DNA from 4 places in the Paraneptunicella aestuarii genome. Region 1 is predicted to be linked to each of the others. Evidence: predicted binding sites of a transcription regulator. Region 1 holds the regulator's gene; each other region holds the start of a gene.
The links. The regulator FliA, encoded in region 1, starts transcription of late flagellar genes. The targets are predictions, from matches to a motif close to CTAAAGNTNNNNNNNNNNNNGCCGATA.
Positions count from the first base shown of each region.

Region 2: KIH87_RS03760 (flagellin N-terminal helical domain-containing protein) is a predicted target of FliA. The motif match lies at 3,696-3,722, and genes of this name have one in related genera.
Region 3: flgM (flagellar biosynthesis anti-sigma factor FlgM) is a predicted target of FliA. The motif match lies at 4,585-4,611, and genes of this name have one in related genera.
Region 4: KIH87_RS03040 (DUF5610 domain-containing protein) is a predicted target of FliA. The motif match lies at 2,434-2,460, and genes of this name have one in related genera.

Region 1 is NZ_CP074570.1:4,091,627-4,098,912, reverse strand. Features, by position in the region: gene flhA (flagellar biosynthesis protein FlhA) at 1-1,389, shown strand, start outside; gene flhF (flagellar biosynthesis protein FlhF) at 1,415-2,821, shown strand; gene KIH87_RS15825 (MinD/ParA family protein) at 2,818-3,684, shown strand; gene KIH87_RS15820 (RNA polymerase sigma factor FliA) at 3,681-4,406, shown strand; gene cheY (chemotaxis response regulator CheY) at 4,453-4,836, shown strand; gene KIH87_RS15810 (protein phosphatase CheZ) at 4,872-5,618, shown strand; gene KIH87_RS15805 (chemotaxis protein CheA) at 5,632-7,286, shown strand, end outside.
Region 2 is NZ_CP074570.1:915,199-922,484, forward strand. Features, by position in the region: gene KIH87_RS03745 (LysR family transcriptional regulator) at 1-196, opposite strand, end outside; gene metE (5-methyltetrahydropteroyltriglutamate--homocysteine S-methyltransferase) at 295-2,574, shown strand; gene KIH87_RS03755 (hypothetical protein) at 2,629-3,567, opposite strand; gene KIH87_RS03760 (flagellin N-terminal helical domain-containing protein) at 3,862-4,689, shown strand; gene KIH87_RS03765 (flagellin N-terminal helical domain-containing protein) at 5,125-5,955, shown strand; gene KIH87_RS03770 (flagellin N-terminal helical domain-containing protein) at 6,411-7,238, shown strand.
Region 3 is NZ_CP074570.1:895,361-902,646, forward strand. Features, by position in the region: gene KIH87_RS03640 (efflux RND transporter periplasmic adaptor subunit) at 1-314, shown strand, start outside; gene KIH87_RS03645 (ABC transporter ATP-binding protein) at 349-1,077, shown strand; tRNA gene KIH87_RS03650 (tRNA-Arg) at 1,364-1,438, opposite strand; gene KIH87_RS03655 (flagellar assembly protein T N-terminal domain-containing protein) at 1,498-2,658, opposite strand; gene KIH87_RS03660 (LPP20 family lipoprotein) at 2,974-3,432, shown strand; gene KIH87_RS03665 (flagella synthesis protein FlgN) at 3,773-4,189, opposite strand; gene flgM (flagellar biosynthesis anti-sigma factor FlgM) at 4,213-4,548, opposite strand; gene flgA (flagellar basal body P-ring formation chaperone FlgA) at 4,719-5,429, opposite strand; gene KIH87_RS03680 (chemotaxis protein CheV) at 5,590-6,513, shown strand; gene KIH87_RS03685 (CheR family methyltransferase) at 6,664-7,286, shown strand, end outside.
Region 4 is NZ_CP074570.1:715,390-722,675, forward strand. Features, by position in the region: gene KIH87_RS03025 (acyl-CoA desaturase) at 1-372, opposite strand, end outside; gene fabR (HTH-type transcriptional repressor FabR) at 500-1,135, shown strand; gene trmA (tRNA (uridine(54)-C5)-methyltransferase TrmA) at 1,199-2,296, opposite strand; gene KIH87_RS03040 (DUF5610 domain-containing protein) at 2,492-3,952, shown strand; gene KIH87_RS03045 (RNA recognition motif domain-containing protein) at 4,037-4,483, opposite strand; rRNA gene KIH87_RS03050 (16S ribosomal RNA) at 4,972-6,506, shown strand; tRNA gene KIH87_RS03055 (tRNA-Ile) at 6,746-6,822, shown strand; tRNA gene KIH87_RS03060 (tRNA-Ala) at 7,055-7,130, shown strand.

The DNA.
Region 1 (7,286 bases):
GCGATTGAAATTTATACCTTGCTAACTATTGGTGACGGCTTGGTTGCACAAATCCCTTCACTATTATTGTCTGTTGCTACTGCGATTATCGTAACGCGTGAGAATGACACCCAGGAAATGGGTTCGGTCATGAAAGAGCAATTAGGTAATGAGCGTGCTTTATGGGTAACGGCAGGTATTTTGTTTGTGATGGGTATTGTACCGGGTATGCCTCATTTGGCGTTCCTTGGTTTTAGTGCTTTGGTTGCTGGTTATGCTTACTGGGATAAAAAGCAGGCTGCGAAAGCGGCAGCTGCTCCTGCTGTGACTGATAACTTACCTGAGAAATCTCATAAACCGGTTGAAGTAAAAGAGCTTAGCTGGGATGACGTACAACAGGTTGACACCATTGGTTTGGAAGTGGGCTATCGTTTAATTCCATTAGTCGATAAAGCGCAAGGTGGTGAATTGCTGCAACGTATTAAAGGCGTACGTAAGAAATTGTCGCAAGAGCTGGGCTTCCTTATTCCACCTGTACATATTCGCGATAACCTGGATTTAACCCCGAATACTTACAACATCTCTATGATGGGTGTTAGCGTAGGTGAAGCGGAAATTAGCCATGATGACGAGTTGGCGATTAATCCGGGACAAGTTTTTGGTAAGCTGGATGGCACACCGACTCATGATCCTGCCTTTGGATTGGATGCTGTCTGGATCCGTCCTGAGCAACGCGAACATGCTCAAACATTGGGTTATACCGTTGTGGATGCGGCTACTGTTGTGGCTACGCATTTAAGCCAGTTGTTAACGAATAACGCTTATCAGTTGTTGGGTTATGAAGAAGTACAGCAATTGTTGGATATGCTGGCCAAGAGCAATCCGAAACTGGTTGAAGGTTTAGTGCCTGACATTCTTCCTCTAAGTACCGTAGTGCGCGTATTGCAAACGCTATTGTATGAAGGTGTTCCGATCCGTGATTTACGTACCATTATTCAAACCTTGTCCGAGTATGGGCCTAAGAGCCAAGACCCTGATGTATTGGTGTCTGCAGTCCGTATCGCCCTGAAACGTTTGATTCTTCAAGAGGTTAATGGCGGCAATAAAGAGATACCTGTCATTACTTTGGCTCCAGAGTTGGAACAGATGTTGCATCAGTCGTTGCAAGCTGGGGGAGAAGATGGCGCTGGCATCGAACCTGGATTAGCTGAAAGGCTCCAGAGCTCAATATCAGAGGCTTCACAGCAACAAGAGCTAGAAGGTGAGCCTGCCATATTATTGACATCGGGCATGTTACGTCCGGTTCTCTCCCGATTCTTGAAACATAGTATCTCTGGATTGCATGTGTTGTCGTATCAAGAAGTTCCTGACGACAAGCAAATTAAGATTGTCAGCTCTATTGGGCAATAAGCTGACCAAAGTACGAAGGTGACGTATGAAAATTAGACGCTTTTATGGTAAAGACATGCGCGACGCTCTAAATCAGGTAAAAGAAGAGCTAGGTGGCGACGCCGTTATCATGTCAAATAAAAAAGTGGGTGATGGTATTGAGATTGTCGCAGCTTACGACAAAGAGCCAGCGCCAAAAATGGGTACGCCTAAGCCAGTTGCGTCTAATCCTATTCCTGAATTGGCTAAAGCGCCTGTCGCTCCTAAAGGAAAGCGTTCGCCTACATTAAGTGAAGTCATTGGCGAATCGGGCTCCGATAGTTTGAAAGCCTTGTTGGAAAAGCAATATAAAGCAACAGGCACTCAATCTGCTGATGCTGAAGTGCCTGAATTGAGAAATCAACGTGCTCCCTATCAGCCAGCAGCTGCAGCGAAAATGTCGGTAGCCACATCGAAAGAACCTGCAAGTAACGTCACGGCGATGTCTGCCCATACTAAACGTGATTTGCCACAAGAGCCTGTTAGCAACAGTGCGATGGATGATATTCGCCAGGAATTAAAATCTTTAAGAGATGTCTTGGAATTTCAGGTATCTGGTCTTATTAATCAGGAAAAGAAGCGTAGTCATCCTTTACAAGCCTATTTAACCTCTCGCTTGTTAGACATGGGAATTAACCGTGACTTGGCGGAAGAGGTTGTGTCCTATGCGCCTGAGAATTGTGATGAGCGTGAAGCCTGGTTGTTTATTCTTAAATTATTGGCTAACCGCTTGAAAACAGGCTCTAACGATATCCTTGAAAAAGGAGGTGTTGTTGCTTTGGTTGGCCCTACCGGTTGCGGTAAGACAACAACAATTGCGAAATTAGCTGCACAATTCGCACAAAAACATGGCGCAGATCAAGTGGCTATGGTAACAATTGACAGTTATCGTATTGCGGCATATGACCAACTGGCAACTTACGGCAAAATTCTGGGGTGTCCGGTTAAAAAAGCATCAAACGCACAAGAGTTATCAGATGTTTTGTATCAATTCCGTAATAAGAGATTAGTATTAATAGATACTGCAGGGTTTGGTCAAAGAGACACCAGATTAATCAAACAGTTAGAAGCATTGAGCAGTAAAACAAATGCTGATATTAATATGTATCTGGTGGTTCAGGCGAATACTCAAAGGCAAGTGCTTGAACAAACTTTTACAGCTTTTCAGCAAGATATGATGAAAGGTTGTATATTTACAAAGTTGGATGAATGTTACAGCCTTGGTGAAGCAGTAAGTGTTGCTATTCAGAAGCGGGTACCTGTGAGTTACCTGACTGATGGGCAGCGGGTTCCGGAAGATTTGAAGTTGGCAGAAGCAAAATATTTGGTATCGGCAGCAGCAAAGCTTTATAAAAAATACTGTTTACCGCATACTACGGCAGAACAATTTAAACAATCAGCAGTCGCAGTATGATCGAGGATCAAGCAAGCAGTTTGAGAAAAATGAACCAGCCTAGCTTAACTAAAGTTATTGCCGTTACAGGCGGAAAAGGGGGTGTTGGTAAAACTAACATTACCTTGAATACTGCTATTTCAATGGCTAAATTAGGTAAACGCGTATTGGTGTTAGATGCCGATTTGGGCTTAGCCAATGTCGATGTTATGCTGGGATTGCGTGTAGTGAAAAATCTTTCGCATGTTTTGTCTGGTGAATGTACTCTGGACGAAATTCTTGTAGAAGGCCCTCACGGAATTAAAATTGCGCCAGCAACGTCAGGTACACAGTCTATGACTGAATTGACGCCCGCAGAACATGCTGGCTTAATAAGGGCGTTTAGTGAATTACGTACACCTGTTGATGTACTTATTGTTGATACAGCGGCGGGTATTTCCGGCATGGTATTAAGCTTTGCCCGGGCATCGCAGGATGTGTTGGTTGTTGTTTGTAATGAACCAACATCCTTAACCGATGCATATGCATTAATGAAGTTATTAAATCGTGACCATGGTGTGTTTCGTTTTAAGATTGTTGCCAATATGGTGCGAAATGTACGAGAAGGTCAGGAGTTATTTGCTAAACTATCCAAAGTAACAAACCGATTTTTGGATGTGGCTCTGGAATTAGTTGCGACCATTCCTTATGATGAAAATATTCGCAAGGCGGTACGTAAGCAAAAAGCTATAGTGGAAGCGTTTCCCAATTCGCCAGCTTCTGTGGCAGTTATGAATTTGGCCAGAACAGCATTGACTTGGCCGATTCCTGCACAACCAGGAGGTCATTTGGAGTTTTTCCTGGAACAGTTGGTGAAACAACAGGCGGTAAGTGACCAAGCGTGAATAACAAAGCAGCGGCGTATCAACAATTAGATAATAAGCAGCAATTGGTCGAGCAACACGCACCATTAGTAAAGCGTATTGCTCACCATTTGATGGCTCGATTGCCAGCCAGTGTTCTTGTTGAAGACTTAATTCAGGCCGGCATGATTGGCTTATTGGAAGCTGCGCGTAACTTCGATGGAAGTAAAGGCGCCAGCTTTGAAACTTTCGCCGGGATACGAATTCGAGGCGCTATGCTTGATGATATTCGTAAAGGTGATTGGACACCTCGTTCCGTTCATAAAAATGGACGTGCCATAGCTGAAGCCATTCATGCTGTTGAGCGCGAAACCGGAGGCGATGCAAAAGATACTGATATCGCCGAGAAAATGGGCGTATCATTAGATGAATATCACCAAATGCTGCATGAAGTAAATTCAGGCAAAATGGTGGGAATTGAAGATTTGGGTGTCACGGAAGATGTATTAACAACGGAAAATAATAAAGGTAGTGATCGCCCTCTGGATGATTTAATGCAGGGGGAGTTCCAGAAGGCATTGGCAAATGCCATTACAACCTTGCCAGAGCGTGAAGCGATAGTACTTTCTTTGTATTATGACGAGGAACTGAACCTCAGAGAGATTGGTGAAGTATTGGAAGTCAGTGAATCTCGAGTCAGTCAAATACATAGTCAGGCAATGCTTAGACTTAAATCTCGTATGCAGGCTTGGCAAGCAGAATAAATAAGTACAATAATAGCTGTTGGTCTGGTCCTTTTTGGAGGCGGTTTTGGATAAAAATATGAAAATTCTTGTTGTTGACGACTTTTCGACAATGAGACGTATCATTAAAAACTTATTAAAAGACTTGGGTTTCACCAATGTGCAAGAAGCAGACGATGGAAGCACTGCTCTGCCGATGTTACAACAAGGCGATTTTGACTTTGTGGTAACAGATTGGAACATGCCTGGTATGCAAGGAATTGATTTGCTTCGTGCAATCAGAGCTGATGATAATTTGAAACATACTCCTGTTTTAATGGTGACAGCAGAAGCTAAGAAAGAACAGATTGTTGCAGCGGCTCAGGCTGGCGTGAATGGCTACGTTGTTAAACCATTTACAGCTGCGACCTTGAAAGAAAAGCTTGACAAAATTTTTGAGCGCTTGGGTTAGTTCCGGCTGAACCTGCAATACAGAGGTGAAGTCTTATGAGCTCCGCTACAAATGCACCTATGTCGTTAGACGACGCCAAACAATTAGTTGAGTTTTTGGAAGCTGGCGACAACGATGCCGCCACCGCCTTGTTGGAAGCGACTAAAATTCAGGATTCCATGGAATTGTTTGCGGAAGTCGGAAAATTGACACGCCAGTTGCACGATTCATTGAATAGTTTCAACATTGATTCTCGAATTGCTGACTTGGCGACAGAAGACATTCCCGATGCTCAGTCTCGTCTAAACTATGTTATTGAAACTACCGAGCAGGCAGCGAACCAAACCATGGATGCTGTTGAAAGTAGTATGCCCATTGCCGAGAAAATGTGCGCTGATATTAATGGTATTCTTCCCCAATGGAAGAAACTCATGTCTCGCCAATTGGAATTGGGTGAATTTAAAGCATTATGCCATAGTGTTGATAAGTTTCTGGAAGAGTCCAGTAATGACTCTTCCCAATTAACAGGCTTGCTAACTGAAGTGTTGATGGCTCAAGGCTATCAGGACTTAACCGGTCAGGTCATTCGCCGAGTTATTGAGTTGGTGAAGGAAGTTGAAGACAGCCTGGTTAACGTATTAAAAGTGTTCGGTGAGCCAGAGGTGAGTGAAACCTCTAAAAAAGAAAAGAGAGAGAAAGCAGCCCAATCTCCTGAAGGTCCTATTATTGACGCCGAAAGCCGAGATGATGTTGTGACTGGTCAGGATGATGTTGACGATCTTCTTTCAAGCTTGGGTTTCTAGGGGGAACTGATATATGTCGTTTGACTTGGACGAGGATATCCTTCAGGACTTTTTGGTCGAGGCCGGAGAGATTCTGGAGCAACTACAAGAACAACTCGTCGATCTGGAAAATAATCCCGAAGATTCAGATTTGTTGAATGCGATATTCCGTGGCTATCACACTGTAAAAGGTGGGGCGGGTTTCTTATCGCTGACTGAACTGGTAGATGTTTGTCACGGCGCAGAGAACGTTTTTGACGTAATGCGTAATGGACAGCGCAAGCTAACTCCTGAATTAATGGATGTCATTCTGCAGGCAACAGATGTTGTTGTTGAAATGTTCCAAAGTGTCAAATCCAGAGAGCCTTTACAACCCGCGTCTCCTGAATTGTTGGAAACCCTGCATAGATTGAGTCAACCTCAAAGCAAGGATGAAGAAGTTTCTGTTGCGCCAGAGCCTGCATCATCACCTATAGTTCCTGATGTTGATGATGACGATCTGGGGCTTGATTTATTTGGTGAAGATGATGACTCTTCTGATAGTCGTGATGGCGGTATTGACGAAATTTCCGAAGATGAATTTGAGAAACTATTAGACGAACTTCATGGACCTAACGGTGCCCCAGGTAAGGATGAAGAGGCTGGTAAAAAAGGCCCTTCCCCTAAAGGTCATGTCGATGAAGATATTACCGATGACGAATTCGAAGCGTTATTGGATCAATTACATGGTAAGGGCAAGTTCGGTTCCGAGGACGATGAGGCTCCTGAGCCAGTCAAAGTTAAACCTGCTCCTGTAGCGTCTTCCACTGGTGAAGACGAAGATATTACTGACGATGAATTTGAAGCTTTACTGGATCAACTTCATGGTCAAGGTAAAGGTCCAAGTGTCACAGCACCCTCTCAGCCTAAATCTGAGAAGCCTTCTGAAACCAAGCCCAAGGATAAGCCCGCAGCTCCTAAAGCTGAGCCTGTAAAAGCGCCTGAAAGTAAGTCAGAACCTGATAAAGTGAAGGCTACTCAAAGTATCGCCGCTGCTAGTCCAGCTGCATCAGCACCTGCTACTGGACCTAAGAAGGATGACAAGAAAGGCGCCGCGCCACCTCCTCAAGCTGAAACAACGGTTCGTGTAGACACCAAGCGCCTTGACCAGATTATGAATATGGTTGGTGAGCTGGTGTTGGTGCGTAACCGCCTGTTAAGCCTAGGTATTAATATTAATGACGAGAATATGGGCAAGGCCATTGCAAACCTGGATGTAGTTACCGGGGATTTGCAAGGAGCTGTCATGAAAACTCGTATGCAACCGATCAAGAAGGTATTTGGTCGTTTCCCTCGTGTTGTTCGAGATTTGGCTCGCAGCTTGAAGAAAGAAATTGTTCTTGAGCTGGAAGGTGAAGAAACCGATTTAGATAAAAACCTGGTCGAGGCATTGGCTGATCCATTGGTTCACCTGGTGCGTAACTCTGTTGACCACGGTATTGAAATGCCCGATGAGCGTGCTGCTTCCGGTAAGCCTCGTACCGGTACTGTCAAATTGGCGGCAGCTCAGGAAGGGGATCATATATTACTAACCATTGAAGATGATGGTAAGGGTATGGATCCTGAGAAATTAAAGAGTATTGCGATTGCTCGTGGCGTCTTAGACGTAGATGCAGCCGCTCGTATGTCTGATATTGAAGCGTTCAATTT
Region 2 (7,286 bases), 1.7 Mb from region 1:
GAATGAGTTTTCCTGCCTGAGTCAGCTTTAATGTTCTTCCCTGTTTTTCCCAGACTTTCATACCTAATTGGTTTTCGAGCTTTTTGATGGCATGACTTAATGCCGATTGAGTTAAATGCAGCTCTTCCGCTGCTTCAGTCACAGTGCCGGTTTTCACAACACTTTGCAAAATGGATAAATGGTAACGTTCTAACATTATTTATGAATGAAATTCATGGGATTCTGAAAATATACCATTTTTATACATGAATTGAGCTCGCTAGCATAGGAGAAAAATAACTGGCGGAGTAGATAATGACCAAAATACATAACCTGGGGTTTCCTCGAATTGGGGCAAACAGAGAATTGAAATTTGCAGTTGAGAAGTATTGGCAAAACGAAAGTTCGCTTGAAGAATTGCTGCTTGTGAGTAACCAAATTAGTCATGAGAATATTGAACTTCAGGCGAATCTGGATTTTGTGCCTGTTGGCGATTTTTCCTTGTATGACCACGTGTTGGATCATAGTTTCTTGTTGGGAAATATAGCCTCTCGTTTTATCCGAGATAATGAAGCGTCAATAGATAGTTATTTTCGTGCCGCGAGAGGCAGAGCTCCAGCGGATGGCGCTTGTTGCAATACTGCCGCAGGGGAAATGACAAAGTGGTTTGACACCAACTATCATTTCATTGTGCCGGAAGTGTCTGCTGACACTCGTTTCACCTTAAATGCCGATGCGCTGATCAAGAATATTCAGCAAGTACGTTCCCAAGGCTATGAAGTGAAACCCGTTTTGCTTGGGCCTTTGACTTATCTATATTTGAGTAAAGCAAAGGATGATATTGATCCGTTGTCGCTATTGGAACCCTTGATTACTGTCTACTCCGAATTACTGGAGAAGCTGGTTCGAATTGGCGTTGACTGGGTACAAATGGATGAGCCTGTTCTGGTACTGGAGCTGTCTGAAAAATGGAAGTTGGCATATCGCTACGCTTATAAATGCTTCAGTCATTCAAGCCCTAAATTGCTATTAACGACTTACTTTGGTGATTTGGGCGACAACCTTGAATTAGCGACGCAATTGCCCGTTGCTGGATTACACATTGATGCAGTGCGTGGGCGAGATTCTGTCGAGGATGTTTTAAATGCGTTATCTAATGACAAAGTGTTATCGCTGGGTGTGATTGATGGACGCAATATCTGGAAATCGGATCTCAACAAAATACTGGATTGGGTCGAGCCTATTGCTCTGAAAAGACAAAACCAGCTTTGGCTAGCGCCCTCCTGTTCATTACTGCATGTTCCGGTTGATTTAGATGTTGAGCAACATATCGAACCAGACATTAAGCAGTGGTTAGCCTTTGCAAAACAGAAGCTTCAAGAGCTGTGTATTTTGGGAAAAGCGTTGAAAAAAGGGCGGCAATCGGTTGCAGTAGAGCTGGCTGATAACGCTGAAGCCATTGCGTTACGTAAAGGTTCTTCCAGAGTTCATAACCCGGTTGTGCAACATCGTATGCAAAATGTCAGTTCTGCTGATTATGAGCGCCAAAGTACCTATGATGTGCGTAGAGAAAAACAGGATATTCGTTTTAACTTGCCGCGTTTTCCCACAACAACGATCGGTTCTTTTCCGCAAACCAAAGAGATCCGTCGCGCTCGTCGAGATTTTAAACGAGGAGAATTGAGCGAAGCTGAGTACAAGTCTTTCATCGAATCACAAATTGATGATTGCATTCAGAAACAGGAAGAACTGGATCTGGATGTATTTGTTCATGGTGAAGCCGAACGTAATGACATGGTTGAGTATTTCGGTGAACAACTGGATGGATTTGTGTTTAGCCAGTTTGGTTGGGTTCAGTCCTATGGTTCCCGTTGCGTTAAGCCGCCCATTATTTTTGGAGATGTTTCTCGTCCGAAGGTCATGACGGTTGAATGGACTCGATATGCGCAGTCGCTTACCGACAAACCCATGAAAGGTATGTTAACGGGGCCTGTGACTATTCTTAACTGGTCTTTTGTGCGAGATGATCAACCGAGAGCTGATACCTGTAAGCAAATTGCATTAGCTATTCGTGATGAAGTACAGGATTTGCAAGCGGCGGGGATTCGTATGATCCAGATAGATGAAGCGGCACTAAGAGAAGGATTGCCGCTGAAAAAATCCGATTGGCATGAGTATTTACAGTGGGCGGTTGATGCTTTTCGTTTGTGCGCCAATGGTGTGGAAGACGACACCCAAATTCACACTCATATGTGTTATTCCGAATTTAACGATATCATTGAATCCATCGCACGCCTGGATGCTGACGTGATTACCATAGAAACTTCCCGTTCCGATATGGAATTGCTGGACGCTTTCGATAGTTTCTCGTACCCCAATGATATTGGCCCGGGAGTATACGATATTCATTCACCTAATATTCCAAGCGTGGAAGAGATGCTTTCTCTACTGCAAAAGGCGGCAGAAAAACTGCCGGTGAAACAGCTTTGGATCAATCCTGATTGTGGTTTGAAAACTCGTCGTTGGGAAGAAGTGATACCTGCTTTGCAAAATATGGTGACCGCAGCCAAGCAGTTACGCACATTATTCAAATAAATAAATTGATTGTGAGTGGCGATGGCAAGGACATTCCTTGCCATCTCCTTATTTCTAATCGTTTTCTAATTTTAATTTGGCTAAATAGATCTGGCAGCGCTGATTTTCATGAGTGGAGTAGTAGCTCAGCAAAGCATGGTCATCATGGATAACCAAACCTGGATAGGCATTGTCGCCAGCGGAAGGAAGTATCAGTTGACGTGTCAATTTTCCAGAATCTAATTCAAGAGTTGAAACCACGGTTCTTGGTTGACGATTTAACCATTGTCTGCCGGATACTAACAGGGTGTTAGAGTTAAGCGGTTGCATTACCGGGCTGGCATAGTATTCACCAAGATCTTGCCATTGCCATTGAGTATAAGGGGGCTTTGAACGGCCTAATTGCGCTGTACAAGAATCAGCATCTCTGCGGATCAAAGCATACATGACACCGTCGTTATCAACATGGATATCTGATTCATTTGGATAGCCAAGGCCATGTTTTTGTAAGCTCATTACTGAGGCTTTTTTGAGTTCAAATGTTCTTCCTGGAACGCCGGCATATAAATCCAGTGCTTGCTCTACTCTGTTGTAAGCCAGTCCATAAGCATTGTTGGTATACCATCTCAAGCGCCAAAGCCACCAGTAGCTTGGGCCGAAAAATTGAGGTTGTGACCAGCTTTTGCCATTCACTGAGTACCAAACCATTGAACGCGTCCATCGAGTACGATTTTCTTCATCAGCAAATCGCGCATAGCTGATGAGCATTAAACGACCATCAGGAGCAATGGTTAGTTTGGGATCTCTTAAATCGGCTTTGGAAACAGTTAAAGTATCAGACCAAATTTTGTCGCCTTCTTCGTCCAAAGTCAGAATTTTGATTCTGCCATCTGCGCTAATGTGATTTGTTGCTTCTCTAAAACAACAGAAATATTCATTTTTGAATTCACATAAATCGGTAAATGCATTGTGGCGAGGTGATTGCCAGATCGATTTTACCCACTCTATTTTCATTTTTTCAGATCTTTTTTACGCAATTTAAATTGCTCGATAAGCCGCATGTTATCAGGCATTTATCTTCCTTAATAGTCAGAAAATTGGCACTTGAAAAATTCACAGATGAAGAAATTTTGGATTTTTTACTAAAGGGAAATCTGGCTGCGTCGATAACCTAAGCGAGAGAGCCAGTGACAGTAAATACTATTAGGTAACTTACTGTTTTTATTAACCATATGACGATTATTATCGTCAGGTACCAGTGTATATTTAGAAAAGCACTGGGAGATTAAGAGTGTAGGAGGGACAGTTATGTCCGGTTTATATGTAAATACCAACGTATCTTCATTGAACGCACAGCGTCAATTATTCAACTCTGGAAATGCTTTAGGCACTTCATTCGAAAGATTATCATCAGGTTTCCGTATTAACCGCGCTGCAGACGATGCTGCTGGTTTGCAAATCACGGATCGTATGACTTCTCAAATTCAAGGTCTTAACCAAGCTGTTCGTAACGCGAACGATGCTATTTCTCTTGCGCAAACTGCTGAAGGTGCGTTAGGTGAGGTAACAAATGGCTTACAACGTATTCGTCAACTAGCTGTTCAATCACAAAATGGTATCAACACTTCTGCAGACCGCTTGGCTTTGCAAAAAGAAGTATCAGCAATCAAGGCAGAAATCAGCCGTGTTGCACAAACAACTCAATTCGCAGGCGTTAACGTACTAAGTGGTGGCTATTCTGCTGCTTTCCTGGTTGGTGCAAACGCAGGTCAGACTATTTCTGTTAACTTGTCTCGTACTGGTGGCTTCGGTGCTTCTGGTCTGAGCTTGACTAACACTACCGTTGCGACTCATGCTGGTGCTTCTGCCGCGATTGCTTCTATCGACGCAGCGATTTCTACTATCGGAGCTACCAGAGCTGACTTGGGTGCGCTGCAAAACCGCTTCCAGTCTACTATTCGTAACTTGAGTAACATCTCTGAAAACGTATCAGGCGCTCGTTCACGTATCCGTGATACTGACTTCGCAACTGAAACTGCTGAGTTGACTCGTAACCAGATCATCCAACAAGCCAGTACAACTGTATTGAGTCAGGCGAACCAACGTCCTCAAGCTGCATTGTCATTGTTAGGATAATCGCTCATTAAAAGTTCTGTCTGAACTGAGGACGCCAGGAGGTAGATTTCAGGAAGAGGTAAAAGTCAGACAGAACAGAGCAACGCTCACTCACTCCAATCGTGAGCATAGGCCGGGGAAAATCCCCGGCCAACCTTTTAAAAAACGAACTGAAAAGAAGAAAAATACACCAAATTAATCACCAATAGGCTACAAAATATTATTTATAACTAATTGAAAAATAAGACTATTCAAAAAAACTTATTTTTTTTCTAAAGTAATTTTTGCTTCTCGACGATACATAGAGCAAAGGCACTGAGCAATTAACAAAAATAACAAGCCAGAGCCAAGATAAGAGTCAATAAAAAAACAATAAAAACCAGACCTTATCAACCAGACCACAAACAAAAATAACAATTGGTCTGTTGCTTATAAAAATCGTTAGGAGAAACAAAAATGAGCTTATTCGTAAACACTAATGTGTCGTCGTTGAATGCGACACGCCAATTGTTCAATTCAAATATTGCATTAAGTACAGCATTTGAACGTTTATCTTCTGGTTTCAGAATCAACAGTTCAAAAGATGACGCAGCTGGTCTACAAATTTCAGACCGTATGACTGCCCAAATCCAAGGTTTAAACCAGGCTGTTCGTAACGCAAATGATGGTATTTCGCTAGCGCAAACCGCAGAAGGTGCGTTATCTGAAACAACTACTGCTTTACAACGTATTCGTGTGTTGGCAGTTCAATCACAAAACGGTATCAACTCATCAGCCGACCGCTTGGCACTACAAAAAGAAGTGTCTGCATTAAAAGCTGAAATCAGCCGTATTGCTTCAACAACTCAATTTGCCGGTGTGACTATTCTGAATGGAGCTTATTCTGCTGTATTCCTGGTAGGTGCCAACGCAGGCCAGTCAATTAGCGTCAATATTTCTCGTGCTGGTGGTGGTTATGGTGCATCCGGTTTGGGATTGGCCAATACGACGGTAGCGACAGCGCAAGGTGCATCGGCAGCAATCACCGCAATTGATAGTGCAATCTCTGTTATCGGCGGTGTTCGTGCAGACCTTGGTGCAATTCAAAACAGATTTCAATCAACCATTCGTAACCTGAGCAGCATCTCAGAGAACGTATCAGCGGCAAGATCTCGCATCAAAGATACAGACTTTGCCGTCGAGACGGCAGAATTGACCCGTACCCAAATCTTGCAACAAGCGAGTACAACGGTGCTGAGTCAGGCGAATCAAAGACCACAAGCGGCATTAAGTCTACTGGGTGGTTAATCCAGATAGACAGCTTCCTTGAACGATAGTTACGGTGTAAGGAAATACAGTAACTATCGAAAAATAAAAGGAAAAGTTGGGTAGCAAATAACGGGGAAAAGCTGCACCTGACTAAAGATCGCAAGCGTTTTATTACCGGACATTTTTTAAAGACTATGTATTGAGGCAAGGATTGCCGGGTTATTCCGTGGCTTCTGGGGTAACAGCTGACTCACAGAACCAACGCCAGGAGGTAGTGAGGTATTGAGGTATTAGGCCATCAATCCTGTAAGTCAGCCAGAGCAAACGCTCCCTTTTAGCATAGGCTTTTGTTGTTTAAATGCCCAGCTAATTGTCTGTCAGAAAACCGTCAGACATAAACTAAAAAGCACATAGTGTGCCAACAATTAAAAAAACTGAGCAACCTTGAATAAAACAAATAACAAAATCAAGGTAAAAACGTTAGGAGAAAAGCCATGAGCTTATATGTAAATACCAATGTATCGTCACTAAATGCGACCAGACAGTTATTTAATAGCAACAATTCATTAAGTACATCATTTGAACGTTTGTCTTCAGGATTCAGAATTAACAGTTCAAAAGATGATGCAGCAGGTCTACAGATTTCAGACCGTATGACGGCACAGATTCAAGGTTTGAACCAAGCTGTGCGTAACGCGAACGACGGCATTTCTTTGGCGCAAACCGCAGAAGGTGCACTGGCTGAAACTACTACAGCATTGCAACGTATTCGTGTGTTGGCGGTGCAGTCGCAAAATGGTATTAACTCATCTGCCGATAGATTGGCACTGCAGAAAGAGGTATCGGCATTAAAAGCAGAAATTAGTCGAATCTCCTCGACGACTCAGTTCGCAGGTGTCACTATTCTTAATGGAACGTATTCGGCTGTTTTCCTGGTTGGCGCAAACGCCGGTCAGTCTATCAGCGTTAATATTTCTCGCTCGGGCGGTGGATTTGGAGCGTCTGGATTAGGTTTGGCGAACTTAACCGTTGCCACTGCACCAGGAGCTTCGGCTGCCATAGCTTCGATTGACGCCGCGATATCGACGATTGGTAGTAAACGAGCAGATTTAGGTGCGATACAGAACCGTTTTCAGTCTACAATTAGAAACTTGAGTAGTATTTCCGAAAACGTATCGGCTGCTAGATCACGTATCAAAGATACCGATTTTGCGGTAGAAACAGCGGAATTAACGAGAAATCAGATTTTACAACAGGCGAGTACAACTGTGCTGAGCCAGGCTAACCAAAGACCGCAAGCTGCGTTGAGTCTTCTGGGTTAATAGCCAACACGGCGTTTCCTATAAGGGTGGAAGTGAGAGGCCAACCCC
Region 3 (7,286 bases), 1.7 Mb from region 1:
TTGAAATTGCATTGCCCGCTAATTTGCCTGCCAGTGCCAGACCTCAGCTAAACGTAGACGCTACTATTACAGCGGATACATTAAAGCAAATTTATTACATAAAACGTCCTGCGAATGTCCAGCCTTACAGTGAAATTTCTTTATACAGATTAGATACAGGAGGTTCTTCGGCGCATCTTCGGACTCTGGAATTGGGGCGTCAGGCAGGCCGCTATATTGAAATCATATCCGGTGCAGACGTGGGTGATGTGTTTATCATTTCAGATTTACCTAATCTGAAAAATACTACATCAGAACTAACCATTAAATCTTAAATAAAGTTAGAAGTTTATAAGTAGGAAACGCATCATGAGCGACATCAAAATTCAAATGAAAAACATCTCCAAGGTCTTTGAAACAGAAGATATGGAAACTCATGCACTTAAAGATGTTAACCTGACGATTTCAGCTGGTGACTATGTTTCCATTTCCGGCCCATCAGGGTGTGGTAAGTCCACTTTGTTATCTTTACTTGGATTGTTGGACATCCCTTCTAGTGGCGAGTATCTGATTGAAGGTGTCAATGTGGAGAACCTTTCACTGGATGAAGCTGCCGAGATCAGAAATAGCAAAATTGGTTTTATCTTTCAGTCTTTTAACCTGATTGATGAAATTTCCGTATTTGACAATGTTGCGTTACCTCTGCGTTATAGCAAGACTAAACTGAGTGTCTCTGAAATCAAGCAGCGTGTAGATAAGTGCCTGGAAATGGTAAACATGACTCATCGCAGCCAGCATAAGCCCAATCAATTGTCTGGTGGTCAACAACAACGCATTGCTATTGCCCGCGCATTGGTGGCAGAGCCCGCTATTTTGCTGGTTGATGAGGCAACCGGTAACCTGGATTCAAATACCGGTGACCAAATCATGGATGTGCTTGATGAGCTAAATCAAAATGGCACCACTATTTGTATGGTTACACATGAATCACGATATGCAGACAGAGCCACTACTCAGCTTAAAATATTAGATGGTGTGATTTTGACTTCACCAGAGACAACGAAAAGCCAAAAGTATGTTGAGGAATCTCTCTGCTAATCTGGACAATCCTTTTTTATCTGAGTGTTAATTACCGTGGAACTGAGACTGGAAAAAGTGGAATTTTTATCTCATTTGTCTTGGTTCCAGAGCTGATTTTTATGGCAGAGTATTATTCATATCGTTATTGCGACAAAGTCGCTTGATAGTCATGCCACCTCACATTCTATACTCCTTCTTACGGCATCAAAGTGCCATGATTGAATTTGTAGAACAATCAAAATGGGAGAACATCAATACATCAGGTTAGTTAGCGGGTGTTAATGATAAATTCTACACTATGTCATGGCGTCCCCAGCAGGAATCGAACCTGCATCTAAGTCTTAGGAGGACCTTGTTTTATCCATTAAACTATGGGGACTTTTTGAGGAATAGCCTCATGCCTTTATTGTAAACATGAGGCTGTGTATAAGAAAAGTGCTACTGCCTGACCACGAAGTCGTTTGGTTGAATATTTGCCAAAGGCATGCCGTTATTAGGACGTAATACGGATGAATTGTGGTAGACCTTGGCGACCACCATAGTGACAGGGTGGATGTCGTACTGGTAATGAGGTTCGCCGGTTGGGGTGAAGAACTGACGCATTTGGAAGATCTTTAATTCATCCCCCTGTTTTACGCCTTGCGATGAACCAATATTGGCTGCGACCTGATTGTTTCTTACTTCTATGATTCGACCATAGGCGGGTATACAACTGACGGTTTCATCGACTTCCTGAGCGATGTCTTGCAATATTTGTTTTACGCCGTTACCAAAGGCGGAATCCCATAATTTACCGCTACGAACGTCAACCGATTCAAAACGGTCGAATGTCCATTCAACTCGGTTTCTAAATATCTTGTCCATGAGTAATTCGCCAGTGGAGCCGTCGATAAGCTTCATGTGAAAAGCGATATTGCGGGTAGGGGATTTGCTGTTCCAAAACGTCAAATAATCGCTGTAGGATTCTTCTGCTTCCTCTATGCTCAGATTTTTGACACTACCAAGTAATACAAATTGCCCTCCATTTTTGCGAGCGATATCCATGGCTCGGTGTTGAACTTGTTGTTCATGAGGGGAGAAGTAGAAGGATTCGACTTTGGTGATCCCGGCGTATCGGGAATACATATCAAACTCTTCTTTTAATAAACCAGCAATGGGTTGGCCGATGTCGAAAATGTTGCCAAAAGCGGCTTGTTGACGGTTTTCGAGCGGAAACCAGGTGGTAATAACACTTTTCTTATAATCTGAGGATTTGCATTGAGTGTCCTGAGGAAAAATGTCAGCTCGGATAGTGACTGTGACATAGTCATCTTCTATCAGTTCATTAACCAATTCGATGCTGCTGACTTCACCACTGGCACGCACTTCAAAGCGGTCATCTTTGAGTAAGCCGTGTGCCATGGTTTGCACACTACGCACAGAGGCTCCTGAAAAAAGTAGTGCCTGTTGAATGGCTTCTTGCGTGGCACGCTGCCTGGCCATTTCTTTGTTATTGTTATGGATGGCGGCTTGGCCGGTCGCCTCAAACCAAATAGCGGAGCTGCTAAAGCTTAGCGATGACAGACTCAATAATAACCAGAACTTAATCAGTTTATTCATAACGTTACCATTTCAATAATTTCACCGTCATGGCACTCATCGTGCTTAATTAATAACTTGATGTATCAATTTATGACGCTTATTAACCGATGTTGGTTAGCATGATGGGGAGTAAGCATTTTTCATACCGAAATGACAAAGATTCAGAAAAAATATTAAATTTATGGTAATGCTTGTCTTTTTAGGCATGGGTATTGCTTGGCTAAAGAAAATTGAGTTGGTGCAGATGATATAAGTGTCGGCTCATTGACGTTTACATTTAGCGGCTGTTTAGAACAAGTGGTAGTCGCTGTCTGAGCTAAATAGAGGTGCATTATGAATGCCAAGGTGTGTTTATTGGTTGGATTACTCGGTTTGAGCGGGTGTTCGACGGTTTTTGATAAGCAGGTGGAATGGGAATACGTTGAACCCGAATCATATCCTGTGCTCACTGCAGTTGGATATGCCCCTGTTTCAGCTCAACCTGGCGAAAGCGACTCTATAAAGATGTTGATGGCAATCAAAGCGTCAAAGCTTGATGCCTATCGAGAGTTAACTGAGCAAGTGTATGGCCAAAAGATTGGCGGCAATCAATCGTTAGCTAACTTGGTAATGACAGATACGAATTTGAAATCCACTGTGCAAGGCATTATTCGTGGGGCAGAAGTGGTGAAAACCTATCCCGTTGGTGAGGACACCTATGCAACGGAATTAAGCCTGGATTTTAGAAAGGTATACGACATTTACATTTCAACGTCTCGTCCAAGACGCATTAAGGACGTGACTTACTTCTAATCGTTTTGAAAAGCAGATTAGTCCGATTTTGGTATTTGGTTTTCGTTAAAACCTTCCTTCAGCGTTCCCCACCAGTACATTGTACGGTGGGGCTTTTTTTATCTAAACAAATATGATGGTCTTCTCCTTCTTATGGTATCAAAGAGCCATGATTAAATTTGTAGAAGAATCAAAATGGGAGAAGAGATCAAATCAGCTTATTTAAGCAAGACAGGGCTAATTCGTATTAATCTCTTGATTCGTATTAGGCGATTGGTTCGTATGAACTGGATAGCTAGGAAGTATTCTATATTAGATGTAGAGAAGAAAATGAAAAGGGAGATGAAAAAGGAAAGATAAACTAGGCTTTAATGCCTTTTAGCGCGGTACCACCTTGAGCGCGACCGCTTTTATCGTAGGTCATTGACTCACGATTACGCGCTTCAATAAGCACTTTACGCAGGTGCTCTAGTCGAAGCTGGCCTTGTTCAACGGCTTTAGAATTCACTTCTGTGCTGTATTTACAATCTTCCAGCAAAGACTTGGCTTGCTCAAAAAGAGCCGACACTTCATCTGACTGAGGTTTGTTCGGATCATACAATTCTGAAATACGTTGATCCTGCTCTTGAATTTCGTTTAACACTTTTTGTTTTTGTTCAACCAAATTCAATAGCGCCTCAGCATCACGAGTGCTGATTAATTGAAGCTCACTATCAAGCAACATTTTTAGCTTTGAAAGCAAAGCTATTTGTTGTGTGATGACTTCAGTTAATGACATTCAGGATACTGCTCTTAACGTTATTAGTTCTTAGACAGCCCGAACATGTCGGCTTCCAGTTTCGCAATTTTCTGTGCAAGTGCTTCAGGATTAATGCGGTATTCCCCGCTTTGGATAGCCTTTTTCAGCTTATCCACTTTTTCCTGATTCACTGGTGCGTCAGTGCCTTTCTTCTGTACCTGAGTCATCTGCTGGGCAGACTGAGTCAATGACACAGAATCTTGTCTAGGTGCTGCAACGGCATTAGCTTGTGCTTTTTGGGCACTTGCTGCCTGATTTTGAGCCTGCTGCTGTTGATTGAGTTTCTGACTCTCCAACTGAGGCTTGTGATTTGTGTTGCCTACATTATTGATAGCCATAACTATTTTCCACTACTTTGATTACCTCAGCCTTTGTATCGGCATAACTCTAATTAACTTTAGGGTTTTTACAATATTTAAAGGTGTCGGCAATAGATTGCCCCGGAATGCCGCAAGCCCTTGTACATTTGCTTTTACATTACTGCTAACCAGCATTCTAGCAGACTTCACTAGATATGCACCTGTACCTGATTAACGCTGACTACTTTCGCGTCAATAACCTTCTTGGAGCGGCGGTTCTTAACGAGGATTGTATCACCAATATTGCCATCTTGTTCAGCTATTCCGGAAGTTTTTATTTTCATACCTGATACTTCCGCCATAATAACAATAGAGTCCCCTTTGCAAACAAAGCACAGCATGTTTGGAGTGATCGGTTGATTTGGCCGACTGCGTCGTTTCAAGCGCGCGCCAATCAAGGATTCTACACTAGTGTAGGTACTTCCCCGCAAGCGCTTCTTATCAACCTGTACAACATCTAAATCATCGGCTGTTAACACACTTCCTGGAGATAATGCGGTATTAGGAACTACCACAGGTTGAACTTCGTTAACATTAACTACTGTATAAATGAACCAATTGTTACTTGGACAACTTACTTTTACAGTGACATTGCTTTGCATGAGTGTGCCTGAGCTATTAGAAACCTCTAATGGTAATGGACACACTGGAATATTTAACCTGGGATCGATGCTATTAGCTTCAACGGTAATAATTGAGTCATCCGTTTGGGGAATATTGTTGCGAACAAAGGATTCTGCAGCCTCAACAACAAGTTGATGCGAAGGATTTTCTTGTGCAACACTGTGACCTTGAACCGCTAACGCAAGACCGAGTAAGGAATATTTTAATATTTTCATCATCTCAGGTATATTTTTCATGTTCGTTTGTCTTCAAGTTGGCTATGCTTTTGTATAAGGCAACTTACGAAATATTGATAACGTCAATATTCAGGCAGTATGCAAAACTTTATTCACCAACAAAGGCTATTAAAGTTTTGTTTGCAAGTTTTGCGCCTGTTTGACTCGAATCGAGGAATTTATGGCTGGAATATTAGACTCAGTAAATCAACGCACCCAATTGGTAGGCCAAAACCGACTTGAATTATTGCTATTCAAGCTACAAGGCAAACAGCGCTATGGAATCAATGTATTCAAGGTGCGAGAAGTATTGCAGTGTCCACAGTTAACCAGCATTCCCAAATCAAATTCATTGATTCGTGGTGTTGCGCATATTCGTGGACAAACCATTTCTGTTATCGATATGAGCCTGGCAACAGGGGGAAGAGCGATACAGGATATTAGTAACGCATTTATTGTTATTGCTGAATACAACAGAACGGTTCAAGGATTTTTGGTTTCATCGGTTGAACGTATCATTAATATCAACTGGGAATCCATAATGCCTCCACCGGAAGGTACGGGGAAGGCTAGTTATCTAACGGCAGTGACAGAAGTTGATAAAGAACTTATCGAAATTCTGGATGTTGAAAAAATTCTGAATGAAATCTCTCCAGCTAACGCTGAAGTGAGTCAAAAGTTTGCTGAAAATATCCATGTAGAAAACCCTCGCGGTAAGATCATCTTTATTGCAGACGATTCATCTGTTGCCCGTAGCCAGGTTAAAAAGGCATTGTCTAGCTTGGGTATGGATATTGAGATGGCTAAAGATGGAAGGGAAGCGTTGGTCAGATTAAAAGAGATCGCATCTGAAACTGGAGATATAACAGATAAAGTTGCTGTTTTGGTTTCAGATATTGAAATGCCAGAGATGGATGGTTACACCTTAACCGCTGAAATTAAAAGTACGCCTGAGTTAGCTAAACTTCATGTAATATTGCATACGTCGTTGAGTGGCGTCTTCAATCAGGCAATGGTTCAAAAGGTCGGTGCAGACGACTTTATTGCTAAATTTCACCCCGATGAATTGGCTGCATCAGTTCAAAAGTGGATGGATGCTAGCTAATACGTCTATGCTTTAGGCTGTTAGGAATTCGTTTTCGCTCATATGAGTTGTAAGTTTGTAAGCACCTGTCCGGGTGCTTACCCTGTCTATTTGTTGAAAGCGGTGTGTTCTTCGCTGTTGGCATTAAGCTTTTTATAGGAATCTTACGTAGTGCCAGATAAACAGATTTGTGATGGCGATTATGTGCGCTTTAGAGATTTTCTGGAGCGACGCTGTGGTATTGTGCTTGGAGAAAACAAGCAGTATTTGGTGCGCAGTCGTCTTTCACCATTAATGCGTAAGCATGGTTATATCAACCTTTCTGATGTCGTTGATGAAGTGGTCAATGAAAAATGCAAAGGATTGGTTGATGAAGTGGTTGATGCGATGACCACGAACGAAACCCTATGGTTTCGTGATAGTTACCCTTTTCAGCTCTTAGCCGAAGAAATCTTTCCAAAGTTTAAGGATCGCAAACAGCCTCTGAAAATTTGGAGCGCCGCTTGTTCTTCCGGACAGGAACCCTATTCTCTGGCAATGACAGTGTTGGAATTTCAGCGTCGTTATCCAAGTGCCTTTCCTGGCGGAGTACAAATTTTGGGAACCGATATTTCATCTGAGATGCTGAATAGATGTAAAGAAGGTGCCTATGATAGCCTGTCATTGTCTCGTGGCTTATCAGAAGAACGTAAGCGTCAGTTTTTTGACTCGGTGGGTGACGGGGTGTTGGCGGTGAAAAGCGAACTCAAGCGTATGGTGAGTTTTCGTTCGTTGAATTTGCTGGATCCTATTTC
Region 4 (7,286 bases), 1.5 Mb from region 1:
CATCCAGCCTATATGTGAGAACCAAAAGCCACGTTTGGCTGAATAAGGATCTACGTCATTGTCATCTACATGTTTGTGATGTACACGGTGATCTGAAGACCAATGTAAGATACTGTTTTGTAATGCCATGGCGCCGCCAACGGCAAACACAAATTTAACAATGGAATTGGCTTCGTACGATTTATGCGACCATAAACGATGGTATCCGGCAGTAATCGACATGCCTGAGAAGTAAATTAAAAATACAGTCGTAAACAATTCCACGCTGTCGAAACCATTTAGTACACCTTCAATTGGTACGCCGATTAGAGCAATAGCTCCGGTTATTATGAAGACCATAAGGTTGAGGACAATAAGACGTGGTTTTTTCATATGATAGCTAATTTTCAGTTTACAAGTGTACGCCAATTTTAAATGGCAATATGAAGTTGCGCAACAACGTCTTTACATTTTTGCGATATCAGAAGATCCTATGATATTCCAAGAAGGACAAACACCCGTGAATCGACCCGTAAACCGACGCATTCAAAAGCAAAAAACCCGTCGCGCTATTATTGATGCTGCATTTCATCTTCTGGATGCACATAAAAGTTTGTCTAGCATTAGTCTACGAGAAGTCGCCCGTGAAGCGGGAATTGCGCCTACTTCTTTTTATCGTCACTTCAAGGATATTGATGAATTAGGGTTAACCTTGGTGGATGAAGCTGGGTTGGCATTGCGTCAATTAATGAGAAAAGCGCGCTCTCGAATTGAGTCCGGCGGTGGCGTTATTCATACGTCAGTTTCTACATTTATGGAATATGTCGCGGACAATTCCAACGTGTTTCGTTTGTTATTACGTGAACATACAGGGACTTCTCCCGCGTTTCGAGCCGCCGTTGCCAGGGAAATGCAGCATTTTGTTGAAGAACTCACCGATTACACGCTAAATCATACCGAGCTTTTTCAGCCTTATGCACAGTTGCAAGCTGAAGCAATGGTGAGAATCGTATTTAGTGCCGGAGCTGAAGCGATTGATGCAAACAAACTGGAACGTAAAGAAATATCTGAAAGAGTTGAAGCACAACTGCGTTTTATTATGTTGGGGGCTTTACAGTTGTGCCAGCGTAAACGAGCTCTAAAAGTAGAAGATTAAAAACGGAAATATCGGCGATGAAGCCGCTTAGTTATTATTTTTAGTCGTATTATTCAAGGCTCACTATTTCTTAACCAGACAAATCCCAACTTCTGCATGATGCGTATAAGGAAATTGATCAAATAAAGCAAAATGCTGTATTTCATGAGTATCTTGTAAGTCACTGACATTCTCTTTTAACGTCAGAGGGTTACAGGAAATATAAATAATACGTTCAAACTGCCTGATCAGATTAAGCGTGTCGGCGTCTAAACCGCTTCTAGGCGGATCGACTAATACCGTTTGGCAATTATAATCAGCCCATTCAATGCCTTTCATTTTCTTGGCATTCACGCCTGTTGCAATGTGAGCCGAGAGCTCTTCACTAGACATTTGAATAATATCTACATTACTTATGCCATTGCGCTCAATATTAAACTGTGCCGCTTGAACTGATGATTTGGCGATTTCCGTTGCCAGAACCTTGTTAAAGCATTGTGCTAGCGGCAAGCTGAAATTTCCTGCACCGCAATACAATTCAAGTAAATCGTGATTGGTATTTTGAGACTGTTTTTTCGCCCACTGTATCATGTGGCAATTCACCGCAGCATTAGGTTGAGTGAAGCTGTTCTCTATTTGTTTGAAAGTGAATTCGTGACCGTCGACAGGTAGCTTTTCAATAATGAAATCCCTGTCCAGCAAGATTTTCTGTTTTCTTGCGCGTCCAATGAGATCAACATGCATTTCTTCTCGTAGCCTTGAGCGCAGCTTCTTGGCTTCTTCCTGCCAGGCTGCATCTAAAGGTCTGCGGTAGACCAAACTAATAAGTAATTCGCCACTGAGCCCGGAAAGGTAGTCGATTTGATATAACTTGCGACGCAAAGTGTCGTTGCTTTTTATTTCTTCCAACACTCGTTTCATGGCTTTGTTGATTAACACAGACCCTGGAGGAAATTGATCGACGCGGTATTTATCTTTTGTTTCAGGATCAAACATGATGTGAAAAATGTCATCGCCATCATGCCAAATTCGAAATTCAGCGCGCATACGATAATGCAACACAGGGGAGGCAAACACTTCAATGTTTGGCGGAGTAAAATCTGCAAACAGAGATTCTATATGCGCGGTTTTCTCTTGTAAGAGCTGGTCATATTGATCCGGGTTTATATCCGTTGGGCGCATATACAGTTACCTATTTCCTGCCGAGTGAGTTGTTATAATCAAAGGGCGGAGATTGTAGCTGTTTACTTATTCAGGTCAATGTTCGGAGCTTATATCCAATAATCGGAATGCAAATATCGCCTTTTTTGCATTCCGGATTAAAAAATCAGCGCTCATGGTCGATAATCAAAGATGAGGGTATGTGAGGTTACAATCATGAATTTAGGCGAAATAAAGTCTGTCTCGGGAGAGAAGGCTCAGAATAATCATCCTAATCAAGAACTTAAAACAAAATTACAGGAAGAAGGCTTAAGACAAGCTACGCGCGTTCAAGAAACCCAGGTTTCTTTAAGTACCGCTAACTCTAAAGCCTTAATCGGTGTAAAAGTTTTAAGTGCTTCTTTTAGTCAAACCATCAGCATTGGCAATGGTAAGCCTGTCTTTGAAAAGCCGAAGCAAAAAGAGTCATTTTTCGATTTTGAAGAAATTGCGAAGAATGTGCTTAACTTTGTTGGAGGGGCTATAAAAGCGGCCAAAATGGGCGGCGCTGATGAAGCGAAATTAACTACAATGTTCGAGCAGGCCACATCTGGTGTCTTAAAAGGCGTAGATATGGCACGCAAAGACCTTGCCGGTTTTATGAATGCTGAAATTGATGAAGGCATTAATAAAAGTCTTGAGTTGATCCAGAATGGCATCGAAAAACTGCGTTCGGAAATTTTTGGTAAGCCGGAAGGTGAAGAAGACAATCTTCAGGTTGTGGGTGAGTCAGTCAGTTATAGTCGAACCGAAGCGGGTGAGATCCATATTACGACCAAAGATGGTGATGAAGTCAGCATCAGCTTTGAAGATATTCGTCGTTTAGAGTTAAATCAGCAGCTAATTGATTCTACTCAAATCCCATTGGTACAACCGAAAGCCAAAGATAAAGCGGATCAAAAATCAGAAGACGAAGCTGATAAACAGCAAGCTGAGAAAGACACGTCAACGTCTACTAATACGGCGAAGGCGGCTGAAAGTGACGGTCAAAATAGTGCAGCCCCTGTGGATGCGAAAAATGCTGAGCTGGGCAATTCACCACAAGAAGCTTCACCACAAGAAAACAAGCTCAATTTGCTCCAAGAGCTCAATTATTTTGAGCGTAGTGGTATCGCTTTTAATATTAAAGGCGAGTTGGACGAAGACGAAATGACCGCAATTGCGGATTTGGTTGGCGATGTAAAAGACTTGGCCGAATCATTTTTCTCTAACGACGTTGAAGCTGCATTCAATAAAGCATTGCAGTTAGGTTTCAATGAGCAAGAGATTTCCGGATATGCATTACAGCTGTCCAAAACAGAACAACTTCAAGTAGTGCAAACATACGGAACGGTATCTCATTACAACGATGAAGGTGAAGGTTCGCAAGGGCAGCAACCCATGAAGCAGATCAAGCCTATCGCGGATTATCTGAAAGACATGATGGATGTCATGGAAAAATCTAAAGAGTTATTGTTGGATGATTCTCAGTTTAACAATTTGGTCAATGGCTTAATGAGCAAAGTAAAAGGGATAAAAACGGATGATCTGCTTGAAGCGATTAATCAGTTCAATTCCTTTAATCAAAAATTACAGCAGGGACTTCCTCGAGCTGAAACAACAGGTGAGCAAGGTAGTTCATCTGTGAGTGAAGGCTAAAACTGACTATATAAAAGTAGCAGATAAGAAAAAGGCGATTGAGACTCGATAGTTTCAATCGCCTTTTCTATATTTAAAGCAATATTATTCTTGAGCTTTACGTTCTTTCGCCAAGCGTACCTTTAACGTGCGGTCATAAAATGTTGTATCGTTAAATTCGTTAATCATTTTATCTGCGACATCATTAGCAACTTCAACGAAGCCAAATCCTTTTTTCCGCCCAGTGCGCTTATCTTGCATAAGCCGAACCGACTTTACATATCCCAGCTTTGAGAAGTGCTTTTTAATAGCACTTTCATTTACTTTATAGGCAAGGTTGCCAATATAGAGTGTGGTTGTTTCGTTATCATCTGAGTCTTCAACACTTTCAGAAGAATTGCTATTTAATACAGAAACAACAATGCCCGTAATTACGGCACCAATTGCAAATGTGATGTTGTTAGCCATATCAGGAACGGACGAAATAATAAAAAATCCGATAAGAGCAATGATGACTGTGACGGATACATCTCTAAATAAAGAAGATTTCATGTGTGTACCTAGCGTATTGTTATTATTAAAAGGGAGCGTGGTTATATTACTTTATTATTTAAATAACACCAGCCTGCTTAGCGATGGATAAGCATACATGCAAAAATAGCATAAATAACCCCTCACTTAACCCTGGTTGAATGATTATTGAGCACTTGATTCAAGATCTAAAAATAACTGTTGAACTACCAAAAAATGGCTGTATTATTCGCGGCCTCGCTGAGACGAACAGCAGAAAACAGAGCAAATAGCCCTGACAATACGCTGGAAAAAAGGATGTCCGTCTTCAGAAAATCATCAAGGAAAAAAGTTAAATAAAAACGCTTGACAGATGATACGGATGACGTAGAATGCGCGTCCGCTTCGAGGGGTTCTCAGCCAAGGTTGTGAGGGTCTTCGAAAGCAACTGTTCTTTAACAATTCAATAAGACAATCTGTGTGGGCACTCGTTAGAAGAGTGCTAACCAAAAATTTATTATTTCGATATTTAATTGAAGAGTTTGATCATGGCTCAGATTGAACGCTGGCGGCAGGCCTAACACATGCAAGTCGAACGGTAGCAGGAAGAGCTTGCTCTTTGCTGACGAGTGGCGGACGGGTGAGTAATGCTTAGGAATTTGCCTTTTGGAGGGGGACAACAGTTGGAAACGACTGCTAATACCGCATAATACCTGAGGGTCAAAGGGGGCTTTTAGCTCTCGCCAAAAGAGAAGCCTAAGTGAGATTAGCTAGTTGGTAGGGTAAAGGCCTACCAAGGCGACGATCTCTAGCTGTTCTGAGAGGAAGATCAGCCACACTGGGACTGAGACACGGCCCAGACTCCTACGGGAGGCAGCAGTGGGGAATATTGCACAATGGGGGAAACCCTGATGCAGCCATGCCGCGTGTGTGAAGAAGGCCTTCGGGTTGTAAAGCACTTTCAGTGGTGAGGAAAGGTTGGTAGTTAATACCTGCCAGCTGTGACGTTAACCACAGAAGAAGCACCGGCTAACTCCGTGCCAGCAGCCGCGGTAATACGGAGGGTGCGAGCGTTAATCGGAATTACTGGGCGTAAAGCGCACGCAGGCGGTTTGTTAAGCTAGATGTGAAAGCCCCGGGCTCAACCTGGGAGAGTCATTTAGAACTGGCAAACTAGAGTCGTTTAGAGGGGGGTGGAATTCCAGGTGTAGCGGTGAAATGCGTAGAGATCTGGAGGAACATCAGTGGCGAAGGCGGCCCCCTGGAGATAGACTGACGCTCATGTGCGAAAGCGTGGGTAGCGAACAGGATTAGATACCCTGGTAGTCCACGCCGTAAACGCTGTCTACTAGCTGTGTGTTGTTTTATAACGATGCGTGGCGAAGCTAACGCGCTAAGTAGACCGCCTGGGGAGTACGGCCGCAAGGTTAAAACTCAAATGAATTGACGGGGGCCCGCACAAGCGGTGGAGCATGTGGTTTAATTCGATGCAACGCGAAGAACCTTACCATCCCTTGACATCCAGAGAATTTGGCAGAGATGCCTCAGTGCCTTCGGGAGCTCTGAGACAGGTGCTGCATGGCTGTCGTCAGCTCGTGTCGTGAGATGTTGGGTTAAGTCCCGCAACGAGCGCAACCCTTGTCCTTAGTTGCCAGCATTCAGTTGGGCACTCTAAGGAGACTGCCGGTGACAAACCGGAGGAAGGTGGGGACGACGTCAAGTCATCATGGCCCTTACGGGATGGGCTACACACGTGCTACAATGGTAGGTACAGAGGGAAGCCAAGCAGTGATGTGGAGCGGAACCCTTAAAGCCTATCGTAGTCCGGATTGGAGTCTGCAACTCGACTCCATGAAGTCGGAATCGCTAGTAATCGCAGGTCAGAATACTGCGGTGAATACGTTCCCGGGCCTTGTACACACCGCCCGTCACACCATGGGAGTGGGATGCAAAAGAAGTAGTTAGTCTAACCTTCGGGAGGGCGATTACCACTTTGTGTTTCATGACTGGGGTGAAGTCGTAACAAGGTAACCCTAGGGGAACCTGGGGTTGGATCACCTCCTTACGAAAAGTTAGTCTTTTTTGACTGAGTGTCCATACAGATTGTTTTATTGAGAATAAGAGCAAAGAGTAAGTCGTACCTGTTTAGGTAACGGTCGTATTCCTACGGCTGCTTGCTATAAGGTTTGCGCAGTGATTATTCGTTTAGACAACGCTGCGAATGACTTTGTGAAGGGAGTTATCGTCTGATAATGACCGAACAAAGGCAGAGCAAGGCAGTATAAACGAATAAGACCAAGCAATAGGCCTGTAGCTCAGCTGGTTAGAGCGCACCCCTGATAAGGGTGAGGTCGGCAGTTCAAGTCTGCCCAGGCCTACCAAATCATCCCCATTCTTCGTTATTTGACTCGTCGCTTAGTGGTCTAAGCGTCCTCATCAAATGCCTCGAATGAAAAAGATTTAAATCTAAATAAACAGATGCGGTTATTGCAAGTAGTTTCGTTTCAGTCGAGGCTTTTCGAGTAGCGAACGAAGGAGTTTACACTGAGTAAATGACTGAGTGAGATACGAAGAAAAACGACGAGTGAAGCGAAAGTAAGCAGCAAGAAAAATGGGGCTATAGCTCAGCTGGGAGAGCGCCTGATTTGCATTCAGGAGGTCAGCAGTTCGATCCTGCTTAGCTCCACCATTTCTTCCTACTTCTTTGTGCAAGAATCTTAATGAATTTATACGTTGTGTTTAAATTCATTAAGGTTTTGCCTTAAATGTTCTTTAACAATGTGGAAAAGCTGAAAAATCATCAAGTAAGTATTAAAGAATTAGGGTTCTAGCAAATTAGATATCC